2 regions of the Bacillus sp. JJ1122 genome follow, and region 1 is predicted to be linked to the other one. Evidence: a T-box and tRNA genes for the amino acid it is inferred to sense, from the RefSeq annotation. Region 1 holds a T-box; the other holds one or more tRNA genes.
What was found. The T-box of region 1 lies ahead of ileS (isoleucine--tRNA ligase). A T-box ahead of a tRNA ligase gene usually reads a tRNA of that ligase, here a tRNA-Ile.
Positions count from the first base shown of each region.

Region 2: it encodes a tRNA-Ile, which carries the amino acid that the T-box ahead of ileS (isoleucine--tRNA ligase) is inferred to sense. The anticodon was not compared.

Region 1 is NZ_JBALQL010000001.1:65,033-75,514, forward strand. It holds gene rnr (ribonuclease R) at 1-287, shown strand, start outside; gene smpB (SsrA-binding protein SmpB) at 508-975, shown strand; RNA gene ssrA (transfer-messenger RNA) at 1,124-1,482, shown strand; gene V7201_RS00315 (STAS domain-containing protein) at 1,650-2,486, opposite strand; gene ileS (isoleucine--tRNA ligase) at 3,358-6,453, opposite strand; T-box leader at 6,512-6,750, opposite strand; gene V7201_RS00325 (NupC/NupG family nucleoside CNT transporter) at 7,479-8,654, shown strand; gene V7201_RS00330 (YwaF family protein) at 8,828-9,574, opposite strand; partial or broken gene V7201_RS23135 (DUF2935 domain-containing protein) at 9,694-9,756, shown strand; gene V7201_RS00335 (ABC transporter permease subunit) at 10,153-10,482, shown strand, end outside.
Region 2 is NZ_JBALQL010000014.1:374,041-384,522, forward strand. It holds gene V7201_RS09755 (glycogen/starch/alpha-glucan phosphorylase) at 1-1,787, opposite strand, end outside; gene glgA (glycogen synthase GlgA) at 1,777-3,228, opposite strand; gene V7201_RS09765 (sugar phosphate nucleotidyltransferase) at 3,225-4,256, opposite strand; gene V7201_RS09770 (glucose-1-phosphate adenylyltransferase) at 4,280-5,428, opposite strand; gene glgB (1,4-alpha-glucan branching protein GlgB) at 5,346-7,304, opposite strand; tRNA gene V7201_RS09780 (tRNA-Glu) at 8,358-8,429, opposite strand; tRNA gene V7201_RS09785 (tRNA-Ser) at 8,433-8,523, opposite strand; tRNA gene V7201_RS09790 (tRNA-Asn) at 8,527-8,601, opposite strand; tRNA gene V7201_RS09795 (tRNA-Ile) at 8,623-8,696, opposite strand; tRNA gene V7201_RS09800 (tRNA-Gly) at 8,700-8,773, opposite strand; tRNA gene V7201_RS09805 (tRNA-His) at 8,780-8,855, opposite strand; tRNA gene V7201_RS09810 (tRNA-Phe) at 8,896-8,968, opposite strand; tRNA gene V7201_RS09815 (tRNA-Asp) at 8,974-9,049, opposite strand; tRNA gene V7201_RS09820 (tRNA-Met) at 9,088-9,161, opposite strand; tRNA gene V7201_RS09825 (tRNA-Ser) at 9,187-9,279, opposite strand; tRNA gene V7201_RS09830 (tRNA-Ile) at 9,300-9,376, opposite strand; tRNA gene V7201_RS09835 (tRNA-Met) at 9,419-9,495, opposite strand; tRNA gene V7201_RS09840 (tRNA-Ala) at 9,518-9,593, opposite strand; tRNA gene V7201_RS09845 (tRNA-Pro) at 9,611-9,687, opposite strand; tRNA gene V7201_RS09850 (tRNA-Arg) at 9,704-9,780, opposite strand; tRNA gene V7201_RS09855 (tRNA-Leu) at 9,801-9,889, opposite strand; tRNA gene V7201_RS09860 (tRNA-Gly) at 9,901-9,975, opposite strand; tRNA gene V7201_RS09865 (tRNA-Leu) at 10,000-10,084, opposite strand; tRNA gene V7201_RS09870 (tRNA-Lys) at 10,099-10,174, opposite strand; tRNA gene V7201_RS09875 (tRNA-Thr) at 10,199-10,274, opposite strand; tRNA gene V7201_RS09880 (tRNA-Val) at 10,283-10,358, opposite strand; rRNA gene rrf (5S ribosomal RNA) at 10,369-10,482, opposite strand, start outside.

The DNA.
Region 1 (10,482 bases):
ATAAAGACGAGCGTTCAATCGACTTTGAGATTGTCGGCATGAAGGGAACTCCTCGCCGAGAACGTCCGGCTGCACCAAAAATCTTTAAGACAGGCAGCAACCAGAAAAAACCTCGCCACGGCAAAGAAGATGAAGGAAAATCAAGAGGCGGCAGAGGAGCCGGCAGCGGCAGGAATGGTTCCGGCTCAGGTTCAGGCTCTGGTTCTGGACCGAAACCAAAGAACAAAAAGAAGAAGTTCTTTGAAAATGCTCCAGCCGCAAAACGAAAATCAAAAAAGAGAAAATAAGCAACTCTGAAAAGAGAGCTCCTGTTAAGGGGCTCTCTTCTATCCTATAATGATCTGTCCTGATTTTAAGCCAGACTTTTAATACTGGTTTTTGCCTGAAGCAGAAATCAATCGTACAGAAACTTATAAGAAACGAACATGAAATACTTAGGTTCGGCTTGGAATTGTGGGAGATGAGGATGTTTGCTAAAATGAAAAGACAGAGAAGGGGGAAGTTTTTATGCCAAAAGGTGAGGGAAAAGTAGTCGCCCAGAATAAAAAAGCGAACCATGACTATTTTATAGAAGAAACATATGAAGCCGGTGTCGTCCTGCAGGGTACAGAAATTAAATCAATCCGCAACGGACGTGTTCAGCTGAAGGATTCTTATGCAAAGGTCCACAATGGTGAATTGTTTTTATACAATCTGCATATCAGTCCTTATGAACAAGGGAACCGATATAACCACGATCCGTTAAGGACAAGGAAATTGCTGCTTCACAAGCGCCAGATCAATCAGCTGATTGGTGAAACGAAGGAAGCAGGCTATGCCCTTGTTCCGTTGAAGATTTATTTGAAAAATGGCTTCGCCAAAGTTTTAATTGGTCTAGGTAAGGGTAAAAAGAACTATGACAAGCGTGAAACGCTGAAGAAGAAGGAAGCAGGCCGTGATATCGAGCGTGCATTCCGCGAACGTCAGAAAATGTAACCTTGTCAGCTGAGGAAGAGTGTACCAGTTGAAAAAAACACTCAATGTGATATAATAAAAACTGTCACCAGCGAGTGACAACATAACTTATGCTCGGCTTTCCGAGTTTTCCTAACGTCTGTATCACAGATACAGCAACCTTTTATATGGGGACGTTACGGATTCGACAGGGGTAGTTTGAGCTTAGGTGGCGAGTCGAGGGGATCGGCCTCGTTAAAACGTCAACGCCTATAACTGGCAAACAAAACAACAACTTCGCTTTCGCAGCTTAATACTGCATAGCGGTTCGCCCCTCCATCGCCCATGTGGTAGGGTAGCGGACTCACTTTAAGTGGGCTACGCCGGATTCCACCGCCTGAGGATGAAGGAAGAGAACAACCAGGCTAGCTGGCCGGCCGCCTGTCGGTAGGCAAAAGGACCAGCGAATCGCCAATATGCCGACTACACTCGTAGAAGCTTAAGTGCCAATATCTTTGGACGTGGGTTCGACTCCCACCGTCTCCACCAATACATATGTTGGTGGATTTTTATTTTTCTATATTAAATAAAGCATATAATTTCCGTTTGGAAATTTTATGCTTTATTATTTTTAGGAAACTTTTTGATTGATTTCAATTAATATAAAGTGGAAATAACTGTTTATCGTTGAAAATATTTAATTCTCTTGGAGACTATTAGACAGTCTGCCTTGATAAAGAGAAACCTATATGTGATAATGCAACTTCCATATTGCTCTTCACTAATACATCTGAAACCATTTGATTTGTTTCCACTAAAGTTTGGGCATGGTCTGGTTTAATACCAATTATGATAGGTGTAACTCCGATAAGTTTGAGTGTAGCAACTAATTTCCCAAGAAAATGACTCACCAGAGAATCCATTTTATGAATGCCTGATAAATCCATGATAATGGAACTAATATATTGAGATGTACACTGTGCTAGAGTCGAGTTTATTATGTAATCTACTCTATTTGTACTTATGTTACCAATAATAGGCAAAATAGCGATACCTTGAGTTAAAACTACTAAAGGTGCAGATAGTTTTTCAATTTCCCTATTTGCCAAATCCAAATCCAATACATAGCTCAAAAGGGAAGCCATTGTCCGAAAATGCTCTAAATGTTCATCGGTAAAATGGAATGGCTGGTCATCAAGTCCGCAAATTGTTCCATAGTTTTCACTGTTCCCATAATAAATGGGGATGCCAATGAATGAACCGCCACCCAAATTATGAGTAACAGCCATATCCTTTGTTAATTCATTACTAACTAAATCGTTTATTAGCAAAACTTGGTCTCCATAATCCACACTTAATTTGCAAAATGTATCTTTAAATGCTAAGGCATCTCCGCTACGTAAAAGAACTTTTCCTTTGTTAATCACCTTTTCTATTTGGTTTACCTGCTTATCATTTTTAGCAATAAATATGGTGTTTACAGGAATGACATAGTTCATAAAGGCAAGTATTTTTTCTGCTGCCTGATCAAAATTTTGAATAGAATCGTTCATGGTGACCCCTTTCCTTCAATCAATATTACTGTTGCGTTTAAAATGTTTGGAATGTAAATGGACTTTACCGCAAAGAGAATTACTCTTGATACTGAATGATAACAGTCGGGAATTTCCCACCCGTAAAGTCGGATAGACTGAAAAGAAAAGTTTCTGAAGATAAGACCATGGTAAGAAAAAAACCTTTTTAAGTCTAAAACCTATTCAGTAAAAATGTTCTGATATTGGATATGAAAACACCAGATCAACCCGCTCTTTCAACTGGACTATCTTATTGAATTGATAAGTATATCTTTTATTTTTTTACAAATGAAATACTTTTAGCCATTTTTGAACTGGGGATTCTATGACCTCTAATTTTTGCACAAAGTTTATATATACCCTTAAATGTGGTTCATAAACCCAATGACCTATACTGGAATTTAAGCGGTTAGATATGGAGATATACAGTCGCATAAATTTTGGCTCGATAGGATAAACGTTTAAATATTTTCTTTTTTATTACTACTGAAATAAGATCAGAATTATGAAGGGAAGGTTAGCTAAAAAATAAGGAAAAGGAGTTTTGGTCTGATGAAGTTTTGGAAAGCTGGGAACATTTGGTTGACATCCCCGAGACAATTTACTGGGAGATCTTAATGATCAAAAAACGTTCTTACCTTGGTATTTGAAACTGAAGGCTCCAAAACAAAGATTGCAGTAAAGTTAAGACAGCTACGTATTTTCTCAATTTTCATAGTATATTTGAGGATTAGTCTCAGGAGACCAGTTTTGACGAAAAATTATCAGTTACTTGTAGTGTGAATATGAGTAAAAAAACACTGCCAGCAGTATTAAATTACAACTGCAGGCAGTGCTTTTTCAAGGTCTACTAATACCCCAATGAAATCCTAATCAACTCATCTCCAAATTTCACTTCAATTTGCTTTTCAGGGTTTTTTGGCGTTTCAAAGCTTATGTGGTGAACGAGTACGTTTTCTTTAATTAGATCTTCGAATTGTTTTATTTTTTCTTTACTTTCATCTGTTGCTGAAATATTGATTGAGATATATTTTTCAATCGGTAGATCTAATTTTTTTCGAGTATCTTGTACAGCTCTGATTAATTCTCTAACTTGACCTTCTTCAACAAGTTGAGGTGTAAGTGTTACTTCTAAAACCACCTTAAGTTGTTCATCGCCGGCCATTTCAAAACCAGAAGATACTTCATATTCAACATTTACATGTTCCTTCTTTAATGTTACCGTTTGTTCCTTCACATTCACTTTTAGCTGCCCATGGTCTAATAATGACTTTTTATCTGTATCAGGAATTTGGTTAACATATTCCTTAACTGCGTTTACCAGTTTACCGAATGCGGCACCTGCAGTTTTAAAATTCATTGTAAAAATAGTTGATAGGTATGGTGAGAGATCTTCTGTGTAAACAACATCTTTAACATTTAGCTCGTCTTTGATGATACCTGAATAGGGATTTAAAACCCGAAGGCCTTTACTGCGCCATACAATTATTTGTTGTAAAGGCTGTTTAATCTTTAAATTCTTTGTGTTACGGATACTGCGACCAAGTTCAACTATTTTCAGGATCGTTTTCATGTCTGTTTCTAAATCTAGATTAATCAATGACTCATTCGCGATTGGGTAGTCTTGTAAATGAACACTATTTTGAGTTAACTTCAAATGAATATCCTCGGCCACATAAGGTACAAAAGGTGCTGCCAAGCGGCAAACTGTAGTAAGTGTTTCATATAGCGTGGAATAAGCTGCTCGTTTATCTTCTGAAAGTCCGAAAGCCCAGAAACGATTTCTTGAGCGCCTTACATACCAATTACTTAATTCATCAACTAAGGATGCTAGCTCACGAGTTGCTTGAGTAAATTGATACCGGTCCAAGTGATCATTAACAAGATTAACGGTACTATGCAGACGGGAAAGGATCCACTCATCCAAAATGGTTTTCTTGCCTGGCTGCTGGCCATCGTAAACAAAACCATCTATTTTTGCGTACATTGCATAAAATTTATAGGTATTATCCATTGTGTCAATCAATTTGGATTTTGCATCTTGCACAATCTTCTTTGAAAAGCGTTTTGGATTCCAGGGTGAACTATCCACTAAGAATGCCCAACGAAGCGCATCTGCACCGTATTCTCCGAGCAGTTCTACAGGTTCTAGAGCATTTCCTTTACTCTTAGACATTTTCTGGCCATTTTCGTCGAGTATATGTCCTAGTGATAAGACATTTTTATAAGAAGGTTTTCCGGTGAAAAGGGTAGAAACTGCAAGCAAGCTGTAGAAAAATCCTCTCGTTTGATCAATTCCTTCGATTACAACATCCGCTGGGAATTGCGATTCAAATTTTTCATTATTTCCGAACGGATAGTGATACTGTGCGAATGGCATCGATCCACTGTCGAACCAAACATCAATCACCTCGGACGTTCGATGCATGACCCCTTTACATTTTGGACAGGTGCACTGTACCTCATCAATATACGGTTTGTGTAACTCGATATCATTAGTAATTGGATTTGCGGCTATTTTTTGCAGCTCTGTGATACTGCCTGGAGCTTCCTCGTGATTGCAATCAGAACATACCCAAACATTTAGAGGTGTACCCCAATACCGGTTTCTGCTTATATTCCAATCGATAAGATTTTCAAGGAAATTTCCAAAGCGTCCATCTTTAATATGCTCTGGATACCAATTAACAGTTGCATTGTTTGCAAGCATTTTGTCCTTTAAAGAGGACATCTTGATAAACCAGCTATCTGTTGCGTAATAAAGTAAAGGAGAGTCGCATCTCCAGCAATGCGGATAGCTGTGTTCGTATTTTTCTTTGTTAAAAAGGATACCTTGTTCAGATAGCATTTTAATAATGTCCACGTCACAATCCTTAACAAATCTTCCAGTCAATTCAGTGACTTCGCTTGTGTAGCGACCTTGCTGATCAACCACATTGATAAAAGATAAGCCATTCTGCTGAACCGTTTTATAGTCATCTTCACCGTAAGCCGGGGCAATATGGACAAGACCCGTTCCGCTATCTTCAGTGACGTAATCTGCTAATACGATGTAATGTCCTTTCTCAACACTTACATAATTAAAAGGTGGGGCATAATGAACTCCTTCAAGTTCAGAACCAGTATGCTCACTTAAAATAGTTACATGATCACCAAGAACTTTTCCGACTAAGGATTTTGCAACAATATATATCTGATTTTCTTTTTGTGCACGAACATACGTTAAAGATGGATTCACAGCAAGTGCAACATTGGCAGGCAAGGTCCAGGGGGTTGTCGTCCAGCCTAAGAAATATTCATCATCTGCATCAAGGCGTTTAAATTTTACGGTTGCCGATAAATCTTTTACATCCTTGTAGCCTTGTGCAACTTCATGTGAACTTAAAGTGGTCTGGCAGCTAGGGCAGTAGGGAGACACACGGTGGCCTTTATACAATAGGCCATCTTTGTGGACCTTACTTAAAATGTTCCATACACTTTCGATATAATCATTACTTAAGGTCAAATATGGACTGTCCATATCTACCCAATAACCTAATTCTTCGGTAAAAGATCGCCATTTCTTCTCGTAGGTAAATACACTCTCCTTGCATTTCTTTATAAAAGGCTCCACACCATAGCGTTCAATTTCCTGTTTCCCTGAGATACCGAGCTGTTTCTCAACACCAAGCTCGACAGGAAGACCATGTGTATCCCAGCCTGCCTTTCTTTCAACCTGGAAGCCCTTCATGGTCTTGTAACGTGCGACAACATCTTTTATTGTTCGCCCGAAGGCATGGCCTACATGGGGAAGACCATTTGCGGTCGGCGGTCCTTCATAAAAAACAAACGGTTCCTTGCCTTCCCTAAGTTGTATAGATTGTTTAAATGTGTTTTCCTCTGTCCAATACTTACGGATCCGGTCCTCGCGCTGTACAACAGTTTCCTTACTCTCATCAGCCTTCATAGATATCGCTCCTATTTAACAATGATCAGTCTAAAAACATACAAAAACCCCGTCCCAAGTAAGGGACGGGGTTAACCGCGATACCACCCTAATTCTATTGATCCGGTCAATAGCACTTAGCAACGTACAATCATACGCGTTCCTTGTAACGGCGGACTCCCGTCCAAGCTTACTAAACATTCAGCCTGGCTTCTCAGAGAGGATTTTCACGTCAACACTCGAACACTGACTTGCACCAAAATGTCAGCTCTCTGTGGATCAAGAAGAAACGCTACTTTTTCTCATCAACGAATTTGTATGCTTTTATTGGAATTTATTGTAACAGAGTGAAAAATGTGCTGTCAACATATTCCTTATTGATTGTCTTTTTTCTGGGTCCTTCTATAGGAAAGTATATGTTTGGCAGCGCATTTCGCCTACGCTAATCCTTCAAACTAGGGATCGACCTCTTTGGTTATTCATTATTCTGGTTACAAATGTTATTTCGTATTAGGTGTATTTAAGACCAGCTTTGAGAGAGTCCAAGAAATCTTGGGAGTGAGTATTATTTTTTGGGGGAGAATGATCTGACTAAGTTATTTTCGCAAAGAGCCGTTATAAGAGCTAAATGAATGTTTGTAACACACGTGATACAAAAGTATGATTTAATATTATATTTATTTACAATTGTTCTATAATTACTTTACAAAATTTCTGCATTTTTTAAAAAATATTGACTTTTCAACAGAATTCTTTTTGTTAGGGTGATAATTCTTGAAATGGTAAAAAATATGCTTTATTTTTGTTCAAATTATCCTTAACATTTGTTCAATGTGTGTGATATATTTATAGTGCAATAATGATTTAGAAAATGAAAGCGTTAACGAAGTGGTGGTTAGAGAGGACGGATCAGTAGAACTTTTTGTATATCGTTCCTGCAAAAACTCATATTTATTGTAAGCCTTTTCGGATTAAAATGTTTATTTGAGTAAAGAGTAAATAGTAGCCATCAACTCACTAATATCCGCTTATGGAGGTAAAATATTATGTCTATCTTAATCGCAATTTTAGGAATCATTGCACTCATTGGTATCGCTTGGCTAATGTCAAACGATAAGAAAAACATAAACTATCGTGCAGCCGGAATCATGCTAGCTGTTCAGCTCTTTATAGCATGGTTTATGCTTAACACGGCAATCGGTAAAAAGGTTTTGCAAGCAATAGTCGATGTTTTTAACAAAGTTCTTTCTTTCGGTAATGAGGGTATCGCATTCGTATTTGGTGACTTGTCAACAAAAGGGTACTTCTTTATCAACGTACTAATGATGATTATTTTCGTATCTGCTCTACTTTCCATTTTAACTTATACAAGAATTTTACCATTAGCCATTAAATACATTGGCGGTGCAGTGGCCAAAGTTACTGGCCTTCCTAAGGTAGAATCATTCGTGGCTGTTAACTCAATGGTATTCGGGGATACAACCGCAATCCTTTCGGTTAAGTCATATTTGCACAAGCTTTCTCCAAACCGCTTGTTCATCGTTGTTACGTCATCACTTGTTGCTGTGTCTTGCTCGATCTTAGGTGCTTACATGCAAATGGTTCCTGCAGAGTTTGTATTGGTAGCATTGCCAATTAACGTATTCTCCGGCTTGATTCTTTCTTCCATCGTTTGTCCAGTAACGAAAGAAGAAGATGAGGATATTGACATCGAAGAAATGATTCCAGAAAAGTCTTTATTCGAAGCAATTGGTAACGGTGCTTTAATCGGTGGTAAAACAGCTTTAATCGTAGGCGCGATGTTAATCACATACATTGCTTTGCTTGCGATGCTGAACTTTATACTTGATAAATTAGTAGGAATGTCATTCCAGGAAATTGTCGGTTATGTGTTTGCTCCAATTGCATTCATGATGGGTATCCCTTCATCTGAAATCGTTAAAGCAGGTTCAGTGATGGGAACAAAGGTTGCTGCAAATGAGTTCGTTGCAATGATGGACTTCATGAAAATGATCCCTAAATTGGATCACAAGACAGTAGGGATCGTTTCATCATTCCTGATTTCTTTCGCTAACTTCTCTTCTATCGGAATTATCTTAGGAACTGTACAAGCGATCAATGGTGAAAAGGCAAGTCAGTTAGCTAAGGTTGGATTAAAGGTATTGTTGGTGGCTACAATGGGGTCGGTCTTAACTGGAACGATTGTAGGACTATTCCTTTAAAAAATAAAAAATCCTCTTTCTCAATTGCGAGTAAGGGGATTTTTTTAGGTTTAGACTAAGAGCAACCTTGAAGGCAGGGGCCTCCTGATTAAAAGAGGGTGGCTTGAGCAGTCGCCATTATCTTCTGACCGTGAGAAATTGTATAATCAAACGAACCTTTAGTTATAAGGCAATTACTTCTCCTCCTGAGGTAATGCCTTCTCATTTTTCTTCATACTCATCAGCCAAAAAGGAAGATACAGAATCGTAAAGGTCACCAGCGTAATTATCTCCAGAGATAGAATATACCAGGGCCAAGGGCCGAGATAATCGATGAGAGAGGGATTAACCGGTTTTTCAGAAATGTACATATAGTTTCCTTCAATCAGGAAGTTCACAATAAAGATAATCAAAGTGTACGCGTTTAACCATAAAAAAGCCCTCCAAAGCGACTTTCCCGTGGGCTTGAACCCCGCTGTGAATACCATGAACAGATTTGCTATGACCGTTCCTCCATGGGATACGAAAAAGTGAATATATCTGTAATGAGGAAAGGTGTAAAGGCTAATATCCGGAGTAATCATGGCCTGTAAAGCACTGCCTACTCCTGCAAAGTACGTAAATTCAAATAGTCGATAATTTTTTGTTAAAAGTAAGACCGCGGAGAGGATTAAGCTGATGCTGCTGAGATGTAATGGCAAGGAATATTGATAAGCCCAGTGACCGCTCCACCAATGCCAGACTTGCAGACTCACCTCGGATATGATTAAAATCAGGAATAATGCTATGCGAGCCGTTCGATTAGCATACTCCTTTCTTAATGTCTTGCGGAACAAGAACATAGACACAATCACTGCGGCAAAAACACCTAATGTCAAAAGATGTACATTTGAAAAAAGTTGAAAGACATTTTCACTGCCAGGCTCAAAGAATGCTCCCATCACCGCTCCTCACTCCCATTTTTTCACTGTTTTCCCTTACTCTAACATATTCAATAGAGGCATAGGAAAAAATTTATTTACATACATTTCATACGATTATATTTTGAGGGGGGGAGAATTTGCAATTCTATTACGGACAGCAGATGCCCTTGCGAATCTTGGATGAAGCAGAGTTCTGGAAGAGGACCTGCTAATAGAACTATGATCTGTTTTCTCGCATAACACCTTCTCATAACAACTCGACGTCCATTTTTCTGCATGAGTTGTTCTCGTATCTCCGCTCATAACAACTCGCAGTCCGTTTTTTCCGCCTGAGTTGTTCTCTGAGCTCCTCTCATAACAACTCGTAGTTCGTTTTTTCTGCCTGAGTTGTTCTCGTAGCTCCACTCATAACAAATCGACGTCCATTTTTCCGATTGAGTTGTTCTAGTAATTCCTCTCATAACAACTCGTCACGCCTTTCTTTCTTTTAACAGCCCCGCGTAAATTCTTTAACCATTATTTTCAAAAATCATGTAACAATCCATTTAAATCCTTCGTTAAAATACATAAATTATCATCACAAAAGGAGACAGCCAATGAAGTTATTCATTCATTACATAATAAGAGCTGCCTGCATTCTGGGAGGGGTTATCCTGTTCTTATCGATTCCCCGGCTTTTTTACGTTGATGGCAGTAAGCTGCTGTATGGTCCGGGATTTTTTATCCAATCAATGAGGGAAGTGAGCCAGCAAATTTATAATTTCGATGCTGCACCGATTATCAACCAGTGGCTGACGACAAGTATTGCTGATCGGTATGTGTACACACTGGATATATTGGGGCTTTCATTGCTGACGATGATCATAGGCGGAATGATGCTGACAGGGATTTTTATCATGACACCAAAAAAAGTCCAGTCGAAAGTG
Region 2 (10,482 bases), on a different contig from region 1:
ACCTTGTGGGCAACACTATTAATCAATTTTATGACCTTTTTAGCAAAGTAGTAACCTGGTGAAGCTTTTGCTCCAAAAATGAAAGTCCGCGGATACAATAAAGCTTCAGGATCCTCCTTAAGAGCATTATACAAATGCATGATGTGGAGGACATTCAGCAGCTGGCGCTTATATGCATGCAGCCTTTTTACCTGAACATCAAAAATCGATTCAGTATCAATTTTCAAACCAGTTTTATCAAAGATCCTGTTTGCCAATCTCAGTTTATTTGCCTGTTTAATAGCATGCATTTTATCAAGGAAAGCAGAATCTTCTCTAAACCTCATTAACTCCTCAAGCTGTTGAGGTGCTGAAATCCATTCAGCTCCAATTGAATCCGAAATCAACCCAGACAATTCCGGGTTGGCTTTCAATAGCCAGCGGCGATGGGTGATTCCATTTGTCTTGTTATTGAAGCGCTCAGGATATAACTGATAAAATAAATTCATTTCGCGATTTTTTAATATTTCTGTATGGAGCATGGCCACACCATTGATACTATGGCTGCCAACAATAGCTAAAGGAGCCATCCTGACCTCTCCATGAGCAATAATAGCCATACTTTCAACCCTGCCCCATTCACCAGGATATTGCTCCCAAACCTGCTTGCAAAAACGCTCGTTTATTTCCTCGACAATCATAAATATCCGAGGCAGCAGCGGTTTGAATATCCTGATCGGCCATTTTTCAAGTGCCTCTGCCAGAGTCGTATGATTTGTGTATGAAAGTGTTTCAACGGTAATATGCCATGCATCATCCCAGCCGAGCCCTTCCTCATCCATCAATATCCTCATCAATTCAGGAACAGCAATCGCAGGGTGAGTATCATTAATATGGATGCTGACATAGTCATGGAACTCTAGCAAGCTCTTATTCTTCTTTTTAAAAGATTGCACGATTGCCTTAAGGCTCGCTGCTACAAGGAAATATTGCTGTTTAAGGCGAAGGATCTTGCCTTCATCATGTGTGTCATCAGGATATAAAAACTCGGAAACGGATTCTGTATCCTTTTTATACTTGAAAATATCAGCATTAGCCGGAAACCTGGATGGTTCCGCATTCCAGAGCCTCAAGGTGTTGACTGTTTCAGTCTGGTAACCGATGACAGGCAGGTCGTAAGGAACAGCCATGATCGTCTCAGCATTTAAATGCCTGAACACTAGGCGGCCATTTTCCATCCGGCTTTCGACTTCACCCCAAAATGGGATTTCAACCGCATCGTCTGCTTTGCGTACTTCCCATACGTGTCCGTGACGAAGCCATTGTTCAGGAAGCTCCACTTGATACCCATCAACAATTTTCTGCTCGAACAACCCGTGTTTATAACGGATTCCACAGCCATGACCTGGCAAATCCAACGAGGCAAGTGAATCCAGAAAGCAAGCAGCCAGACGGCCGAGCCCGCCATTGCCAAGCCCAGCATCCGCTTCGATTTCCTCCAGGTGGTCCAGATCGATCCCCAGTTCTTCAAGTCCTTTACATACCACTTTCTCAACGCCCAAATTAATAAGATTATGGCGAAGCAAACGACCCAGCAAGAATTCGATTGACAAGTAATATACCTGCTTCTTTGCTCCTGCGCGGTACAGTTCGTTCGTCTTGATCCAGTCTGCGCTCACATGCTCCCTGATCATATGCCCGAGAGTCTGGAACTGCTCCCGGCTTGTGCTCTCTTCGAAGCTGGTTCCAAACATCATCTCAAGCTTTTTCAAGAAAGTGGTTTTGAATTTGGGAACACTAGAAAACATGCGATTCACTCCTTGAGATGAGATCAGAATACAACTCATTGTATTGTTTAGCTGATTGTGCCCAGCTGTAATCTGTTTCCATGGCATTTCTGGCCAGTCTTTCCCATTTTTCTTCTTGGCGGAAGAGTGATATTGCTTTTTCAATTGTAAACAGCATGTCATGGGCATTGAAATTTTTGAAGGTAAAACCGTTCCCCTCACCGTTAAACTCATTATACGGCTGGACAGTGTCATTCAGGCCGCCCGTTTCCCTGACAACAGGAACCGCCCCATAACGCATCGCAATCATCTGGCTCAGCCCGCAAGGTTCAAATTGTGAAGGCATGAGGAAGATATCAGCGCCCCCATAAATCTGATGAGCCAAATCTTCATCAAAGCCAATATATGCCTTGCATTGTTCAGGATATTTTTCTGACATATCCCTGAAGAATTGTTCAAATTCAGGGTCTCCTGTACCCAGGACTACTAACTGTATTCCAGTCGCCATTATTTCATGGAATACACCTGTGACTAAATCAAGTCCTTTTTGTTTTGTTAATCTGGTTATCATCGCTGCAACTGGTATTTCTCTGCTTTCCGGAAGTCCAAAAAACCGCTGAATATCTAGCCTATTTTCTACTCGCAATTCATATGATTCCGGACTGAAGTTGCTGGCAAGACCAGCATATGTTTTAGGATCATACAAATCGTGATCAATTCCGTTCAAAATTCCTGTCAGGTCTTCACGTCTCTTTCTCAAAATACCATCAAGCTTTTCTCCATAGTAAGCTGTCTGGATTTCATCCTTATAAGTAGGGCTGACAGTAGTAATATGGTCAGCAGAAATTAAAGCAGCCTTCATGAAATTAGCGTTGCCGAAAAACTCAAGCTGCTCTTTATTGAAATAACGGCTGTCAATGTGCAGCAAGTCACCGAGAATTTCACGAGGGAAAATGCCCTGAAACTGAAGGTTATGAATCGTGAATACTGAACGGATTAATCCATAGCCAGGCTTCTTATAATATTCTGTCCTCAATAAAAAGGGGATCATCCCTGTGTGCCAGTCATGGCAATGAATGACATCAGGAAAAAATTCAACTTCAGCGATAAAATCGAGTACCGCTCGATTAAAAAAGGAAAAACGTTCACCATCATCATAATGGCCATAAAGCGAATCCCGTTTGAAGTAATATTCATTGTCAACAAAGTAAAAGGTAACTCCCTCGTAAACCAGCGTTTCAATCCCGCAATACTGGGAGCGCCAGCCTACCTGTACGCTATACTCTTTCACTTGCTTCATTTCAGAGCGGAATTTTTCCGGAATCATCCCGTACTTCGGCAAAATCACCCTTACATCTGCTCCCAGCTTTTTTAATTCCTTGGGCAGAGATCCGGCAACATCTGCCAAACCGCCAGACTTGATGAATGGGACACACTCCGAAACTGCAAACAATACTTTCACGATCCAGTCCTCACTCCCTGAACCGTACCTTTTCGGATGACAGCTGGTGAACCTTCTGGCGCTGTAATAACAGTACCTGCTTCAATGCGCACATCTTTATCGACAATAACCGATTCCAAAATACAGTTCTCCTTAATTTGTGTTTTTTGCATGATGATACAGTTACGGATAACTGTATTTTTCCCGATTTTGACTCCCCTTGCGATGATGCTGTTCTCCACGGTTCCTTCAATCAGCCCGCCGTTTGCTACCATTGAGTTCCGGACGGATGCCTCTTTTTCATAGCGGGTAGGAGGCTCATCCTTGACCTTTGTTAAAATTGGCCGCTCTTTAGGAAATAGCTGCTTCCATACTTCAGGATTCAGCAAATCCATGCTGGCAGTATAATACTTATCAATTGTATCTACCATTAGTGCATAACCATCACATTGAAAATAGCAAAGCTTAAACTGGCTATCGATATCTGTTACGACATCTCTCATGGTCGAATACCCTGTTTCATTTCTTGTAGCAATCAAGTCCATCAAAAGGGTTTTCTTAACGAGGTATATGCCAAGCGAAGCTCCGTCCTTCTGTACTTCAGTAATATCACAACCCGATTTTAGATGCCAGTCAAGCAACGGCTGAAAATCCATATTAAAAACAGTATACGAATTGGAGATTAACGCATACTCCTGTGTGCTGCGTTCGAAAAAGTCGATATTATCGGCAAAATGGTCAAGCGACCCTATTCCTGGATGATGGGGCTGATCCAGATTAGGCGTAGGGAAGAAAAACAAGCCATCCCTTTTGCGGTTTAAATCCCAGTTCTTTCCTGATCCTAAATGGTCCATCAGTGACCTGTATTGAAATTTCGGAAAAATCGCCACGCTATTGATGCCTGAATTCACCATATTGGATAGGATGAAATCAATCAAACGATATCGCCCGCCAAATGGTATGGCTGCAACAGATCGGTGAAGAGCCAGTTCTTGGAGATCGTCGTGAACTGTTGTTGCGTCTATTACTCCCAATAATTGTTTGTTCATTTCTCTTTCCTCCCGTAATCGGATCAATTAGACTGCAATTCTCCGATTGTCTCTTCCGATACTAAAGTGATTTCATTACTATCAAGTCCCGGTCCAATAATTGTTCCGTCTGGCACACGTACTCCTGGGGATACAATGGCTTTTTCAATCCTGCAATTAAGTCCGATCACCGCATCCGGCATAATCACCGATTCCTTTACTACAGCACCCTTCCTTACTGTCACTCCCTGAAAGACAACTGACTTGGATACTTCCCCTTCAATTTTGCATCCCTCATTGACAAGAGAATCCGTCACTTCGCCTTCCGGACAAATGTATTGCGGCGGCTGATTAGGGTTTACTGAATAGATTCGCCATGACTGATCAAACAGGTTCAATTCGCAGTTCCGGTCCAATAAATCCATATTCGCTTCCCACAGGCTTTGAACAGTTCCTACATCCTTCCAATATCCTTTAAATGGATAGGCAAAAAGTTTCTTTTCTTCTTTTAGCATTAAAGGAATGATATCCTTGCCAAAGTCATGGCTTGATTCAGGATTTTGATCATCCCTTATCAGATATTCCCTTAAAACGCTCCATTTAAAAATATAAATCCCCATAGAAGCAAGATTATTTTTTGCATCTTCAGGTTTTTCTTCAAATTCAGTAATTTTCAATTCAGAATCGGTGTTCATAATGCCAAAACGATTTGTTTCCTCCCACGGTACCTCGATGACAGATATGGTAGCATCCGCACTCTTTTCAATATGGTAATCAAGCATCAGTTCGTAATTCATTTTGTAAATATGGTCACCAGAAAGAATCAGCACATATTCAGGGTCATATTGGTAGAGATAATTCAAATTTTGATAGATCGCGCTTGCGGTTCCGGAATACCATTTCACCTCGGATGTTTCAGCGTATGGCGGCAGCACAGTCACACCGCCATCCTTTCTGTCAAGGTCCCACGCACTTCCTATCCCGATATAAGAGTTCAGTAAAAGCGGCTGGTACTGTGTCAATACACCAACAGTAAAGATTCCCGAATTCGTGCAGTTGCTAAGAGGGAAATCAATGATCCGATATTTGCCGCCAAAAGGGACAGCTGGCTTAGCTAGGTTCTTTGTCAATGAGTGCAGCCGGCTTCCTTTTCCTCCTGCCAACAGCATTGCTACGCATTTCTTCTTTTGCATGATTGTTTCTCCCCTTTCTTTTGATAACAGGACGTAAAATCGAAATTCCGAATGGAGAAATATTCATTTCTATAGAATATGGCCTTCCATGGAAGGCTATTTCTTTCGCTTCAATCACCTTTTTATTGATAAAACCAGAGCCCCCATATGGCGGGGAGTCGCTGTTCATTATTTCCCGGTACTCACCTGGCCTTGGTACTCCGATCTTATAATCGCTGTATAATTTTTCAGTAAAGTTGCAGACAATCACAAGTATTTCTTCCGGGTTCTTTCCTTTTCGAATAAAGGAAAATATCGACTGCTCATGGTTATCCGCATCAATCCATTCAAACCCTTCATAGCTCTGGTCCACTTCATATAATGGCTTTGAACGTTTGTAAAGTTTCATTAACTCCTTCACATAAACGTTCATTTTTTGATGCATTTCATAATCAAGCAGACTCCAGTCCAACTGCTCCTGGTCTTTCCATTCAGAGAACTGTCCGAACTCAGTTCCCATGAAAGTCAGCTTTTTCCCAGGATGTGCTGCCAAGAAGCCAAGCAATAATCTGAGCTGCGCGAATTTTTGCCAGTAATCTCCAGGCATTTTATCAAGCAATGCCTTTTTACCGTGGACCACTTCATCATGTGAAAAAGGAAGAACAAAGTTCTCAGAAAAGGCATACAAGAGAGAAAAAGTTACTTTATCATGTATATGCTTCCTTTCATGTGATTCTGTCTCCATATACTTTAATGTGTCATTCATCCATCCCATGTTCCACTTGTATGTAAAACCAAGCCCTCCATACTCCACAGGAGCTGTCACCTGAGGCCAATCAGTCGAATCCTCAGCAATCATCAAAGCAGCAGGCTCATATACCTTTACAGCCCTATTCAGCTTCTTTAAAAACTCCACTCCATTCGGATTAGCAGTCTGAACTGAATTAGGCCAGTAGATGATATTAGCCACAGCATCAACCCTAAAGCCATCAATATGATATTTTTCAAGCCAGAATAAAGCACTGGAAATCAGGAAGCTTTGGACCTCTGTTTTTCCCAAGTCAAAATTGGCCGTTCCCCAGACACGATTTTCACGATCATTTTCATATTGATATTCATAAACATAGCTGCCATCAAACTGGTACAGCCCATGCGCATCCTTGCAAAAATGTCCTGGAATCCAGTCAAGGATTACTCCAATTCCATTTTGATGGCATAAATCAACGAAATACATAAAATCATGCGGGGTGCCATATCTGCTAGTAACAGAGAAATAACCGGTAGATTGGTAGCCCCAGGAGATATCGAGCGGATGCTCAGTTAGTGGCAATAATTCGATATGTGTATATCCATGCGTTAAAATATATGGAATCAGCTCATCTGCCAGTTCACGGTAAGTAAGGAAAGAGCCATCTGCTGCCTTTTTCCAGGAGCCTGCATGCAGCTCATAGATATACATAGGTTCCTCCAGGCTGCTTTTCCTCTCCCTCTTCTGCAGCCACTTATAATCACTCCATTTATAACCTTCGAGTGGATAAACAATTGAAGCTGTATTCGGCCTAAGCTCTGAAAAGAACGCGTATGGATCTGCCTTTAAAAACCTCTCACCTGCCTGGGTTGTGATTTCATACTTATAAATCGTCCCAGAGAGGTCGCCTTCTAGTACAATCTGCCATACACCTTCATTATTCACTTTGTGCAAACCAAAACCGTTTCCATCCCATTGATTAAAGTCCCCTGCCAGACTCACAGCCCTGGCGTTTGGAGCCCACACACAAAATCGAGTATATGTATTAGATTCATTTTTAATGACATGCGCACCAAATAAATTGTAACTCTGGTACAAAGTGCCTTCATGGAATAGATGCAATTCAAACTCTGTAGGATTGATTACCAAACCCTTCCACCTGCCTTTATTAGAACATGCTTAATATTTTTGGAAACACCCTTTTTCAGTAGTATTCTAGTTAGCAGCGCGAAATCCTTGTAAACATTTTTTTAATATTTCGACAATAAAACTTAATATAATATTAATATCGACAAACACTGACAATTGGTAGCGCTTTAATGTACTAAATCTTCCAATTACGCGAATTATGTTGAAGGAAAGTTTGCTGATCATGAGAAGAGAATAATATTTTTTCAGAGGAAATGTTGAAATCACTCAGATGAAAGATAGTAATAGCAGTAAAAATATTATTAATATGATAACGTTTTCATTTCTACTTAGAAGTTCCTTATTACTTATTGAATTTTATGAGGCGAATATCACATTCTTTATTAGTGGATAAGGAGGTTTTGTACTATATATAGATAAAAGATATACACCTAGGAGCCCTACGCAATTTGTATAAAGAAAACCTGGCGTTATCTGGTTGCTTAATGATTTAACTAACTGGAAGTTCGATTGATTTACCTAATTCCGATTTTATTGAACCTAAAATCATTCTTATTTACCCAATGCAAGATTTTATTAAACCTAAATTGTGTTTAATCTGTTTAGGAATTAGTGAATTAGTAAAAAAACAGCTAACTTTTTGGTTCAGTCTGTCTTAAAGCTCTTTTAACCGAAGGATGTATTAAAAGCAATTGAGGTTTTAGAAACACCTGTTGAATTATGTGGACGGCGCGAGACCCCTTGAAAATGCTATCCCATTTCCTTCGTGGGCAGGTAATTGAGGAAGCATTTCAAAGTTCTGCTGGATGAACGCGTCTTGTGGTACATAGGTGAAAATGACCGCCTGAGTATCATCTCAAACCTAAGGCGCGTCCATTGACATGGCTGCCCCGGGCCCCGCCAAAGTAGAATTTGGTCTATGAAAAGCCTACTGTAAGGCTTTTTCACATTTCTTCCGAGGAAAGCGGATGGCTGGAGCGGAAATCAACAAATAAGGTTAACTTAGCCAAAAAGAAAAAAAGCCGTTAGCAATTTTGCTAACAGCTTTCCTTATGACCCCTACGGGATTCGAACCCGTGTTACCGCCGTGAAAGGGCGGTGTCTTAACCGCTTGACCAAGGGGCCTTATGGCGGAGAAGGAGGGATTTGAACCCTCGCGCCGGTTACCCGACCTACACCCTTAGCAGGGGCGCCTCTTCAGCCTCTTGAGTACTTCCCCATATGGCTCCGCAGGTAGGATTCGAACCTACGACCGCTCGGTTAACAGCCGAGTGCTCTACCACTGAGCTACTGCGGAATAATAAAATGATAAAAAAAATGGGCCTAAATGGACTCGAACCATCGACCTCACGCTTATCAGGCGTGCGCTCTAACCAGCTGAGCTATAGGCCCTTATGGAGCGGGTGAAGAGAATCGAACTCTCATCATCAGCTTGGAAGGCTGAGGTTTTACCACTAAACTACACCCGCAAAAAATGGGGCGACTGATGGGAATCGAACCCACGAATGCCTGAACCACAATCAGGTGCGTTAACCACTTCGCCACAATCGCCATATTTCAAAATGCATATTAAATTAAAAAAAAATAAAGGTGGCTCAGGACGGAATCGAACCGCCGACACAAGGATTTTCAGTCCTTTGCTCTACCGACTGAGCTACTGAGCCACAAATGGCGGTCCCGACCGGGATCGAACCGGCGATCTCCTGCGTGACAGGCAGGCATGTTAACCGCTACACCACGGGACCAAAGTTTTTTTCAAATGTATTACTTGAAAAAAACTTAATTGCGGGGGCAGGATTTGAACCTGCGACCTTCGGGTTATGAGCCCGACGAGCTACCGGGCTGCTCCACCCCGCGACGGTAATAAATGCAAATTAAATTATGGAGGAGGTAGAGGGATTCGAACCCCCGCGCGGTGTTACCCGCCTGTCGGTTTTCAAGACCGATCCCTTCAGCCGGACTTGGGTATACCTCCGTGAAATAACAAACAATATATGGTGGACCTTGTAGGACTCGAACCTACGACCGGACGGTTATGAGCCGTCTGCTCTAACCAGCTGAGCTAAAGGTCCATGTTTAGCCTAGATTGAATAGGTTCAACCAGATTGTAAAATTGGTAGCGGCGGAGGGGATCGAACCCCCGACCTTACGGGTATGAACCGTACGCTCTAGCCAGCTGAGCTACACCGCCAAATTAAATTTTCAAAAAGATATGGTGGAGCCTAGCGGGATCGAACCGCTGACCTCCTGCGTGCAAGGCAGGCGCTCTCCCAGCTGAGCTAAGGCCCCATATTATATCAGTAGCATGGTCGGGAAGACAGGATTCGAACCTGCGACCCCTTGGTCCCAAACCAAGTGCTCTACCAAGCTGAGCTACTCCCCGATATAGAGTAAAATATTGGCGCGCCCGAAAGGAGTCGAACCCATAACCTTCTGATCCGTAGTCAGACGCTCTATCCAATTGAGCTACGGGCGCATATGATGTTAAATCGAAAATGGTGCCGAGGACCGGAATCGAACCGGTACGGTAGTCACCTACCGCAGGATTTTAAGTCCTGTGCGTCTGCCAGTTCCGCCACCCCGGCTAAGGAACTTTTGGAGCGGAAGACGGGATTCGAACCCGCGACCCCAACCTTGGCAAGGTTGTATTCTACCACTGAACTACTTCCGCATACATATTTTTTTTTAGAAAAAATGGTGCGGGTGAAGGGAGTCGAACCCCCACGCCTTGCGGCGCCAGATCCTAAGTCTGGTGCGTCTGCCAATTCCGCCACACCCGCATATAAAGTTGAAATGGTGAGCCATGAAGGACTCGAACCTTCGACCCTCTGATTAAAAGTCAGATGCTCTACCGACTGAGCTAATGGCTCGTACGTTTGTAATTAGGTTAAAGATGGTGCCGGCGAGAGGACTTGAACCCCCAACCTACTGATTACAAGTCAGTTGCTCTACCAATTGAGCTACACCGGCAAATGTAATGGTGGAGGATGACGGGATCGAACCGCCGACCCTCTGCTTGTAAGGCAGATGCTCTCCCAGCTGAGCTAATCCTCCATTTGAAACTGCCCGGCGACGTCCTACTCTCACAGGGGGAAACCCCCAACTACCATCGGCGCTGAGAAGCTTAACTTCCGTGTTCGGTATGGGAACGGGTGTGACCTTCTCGCTATCGTCACCA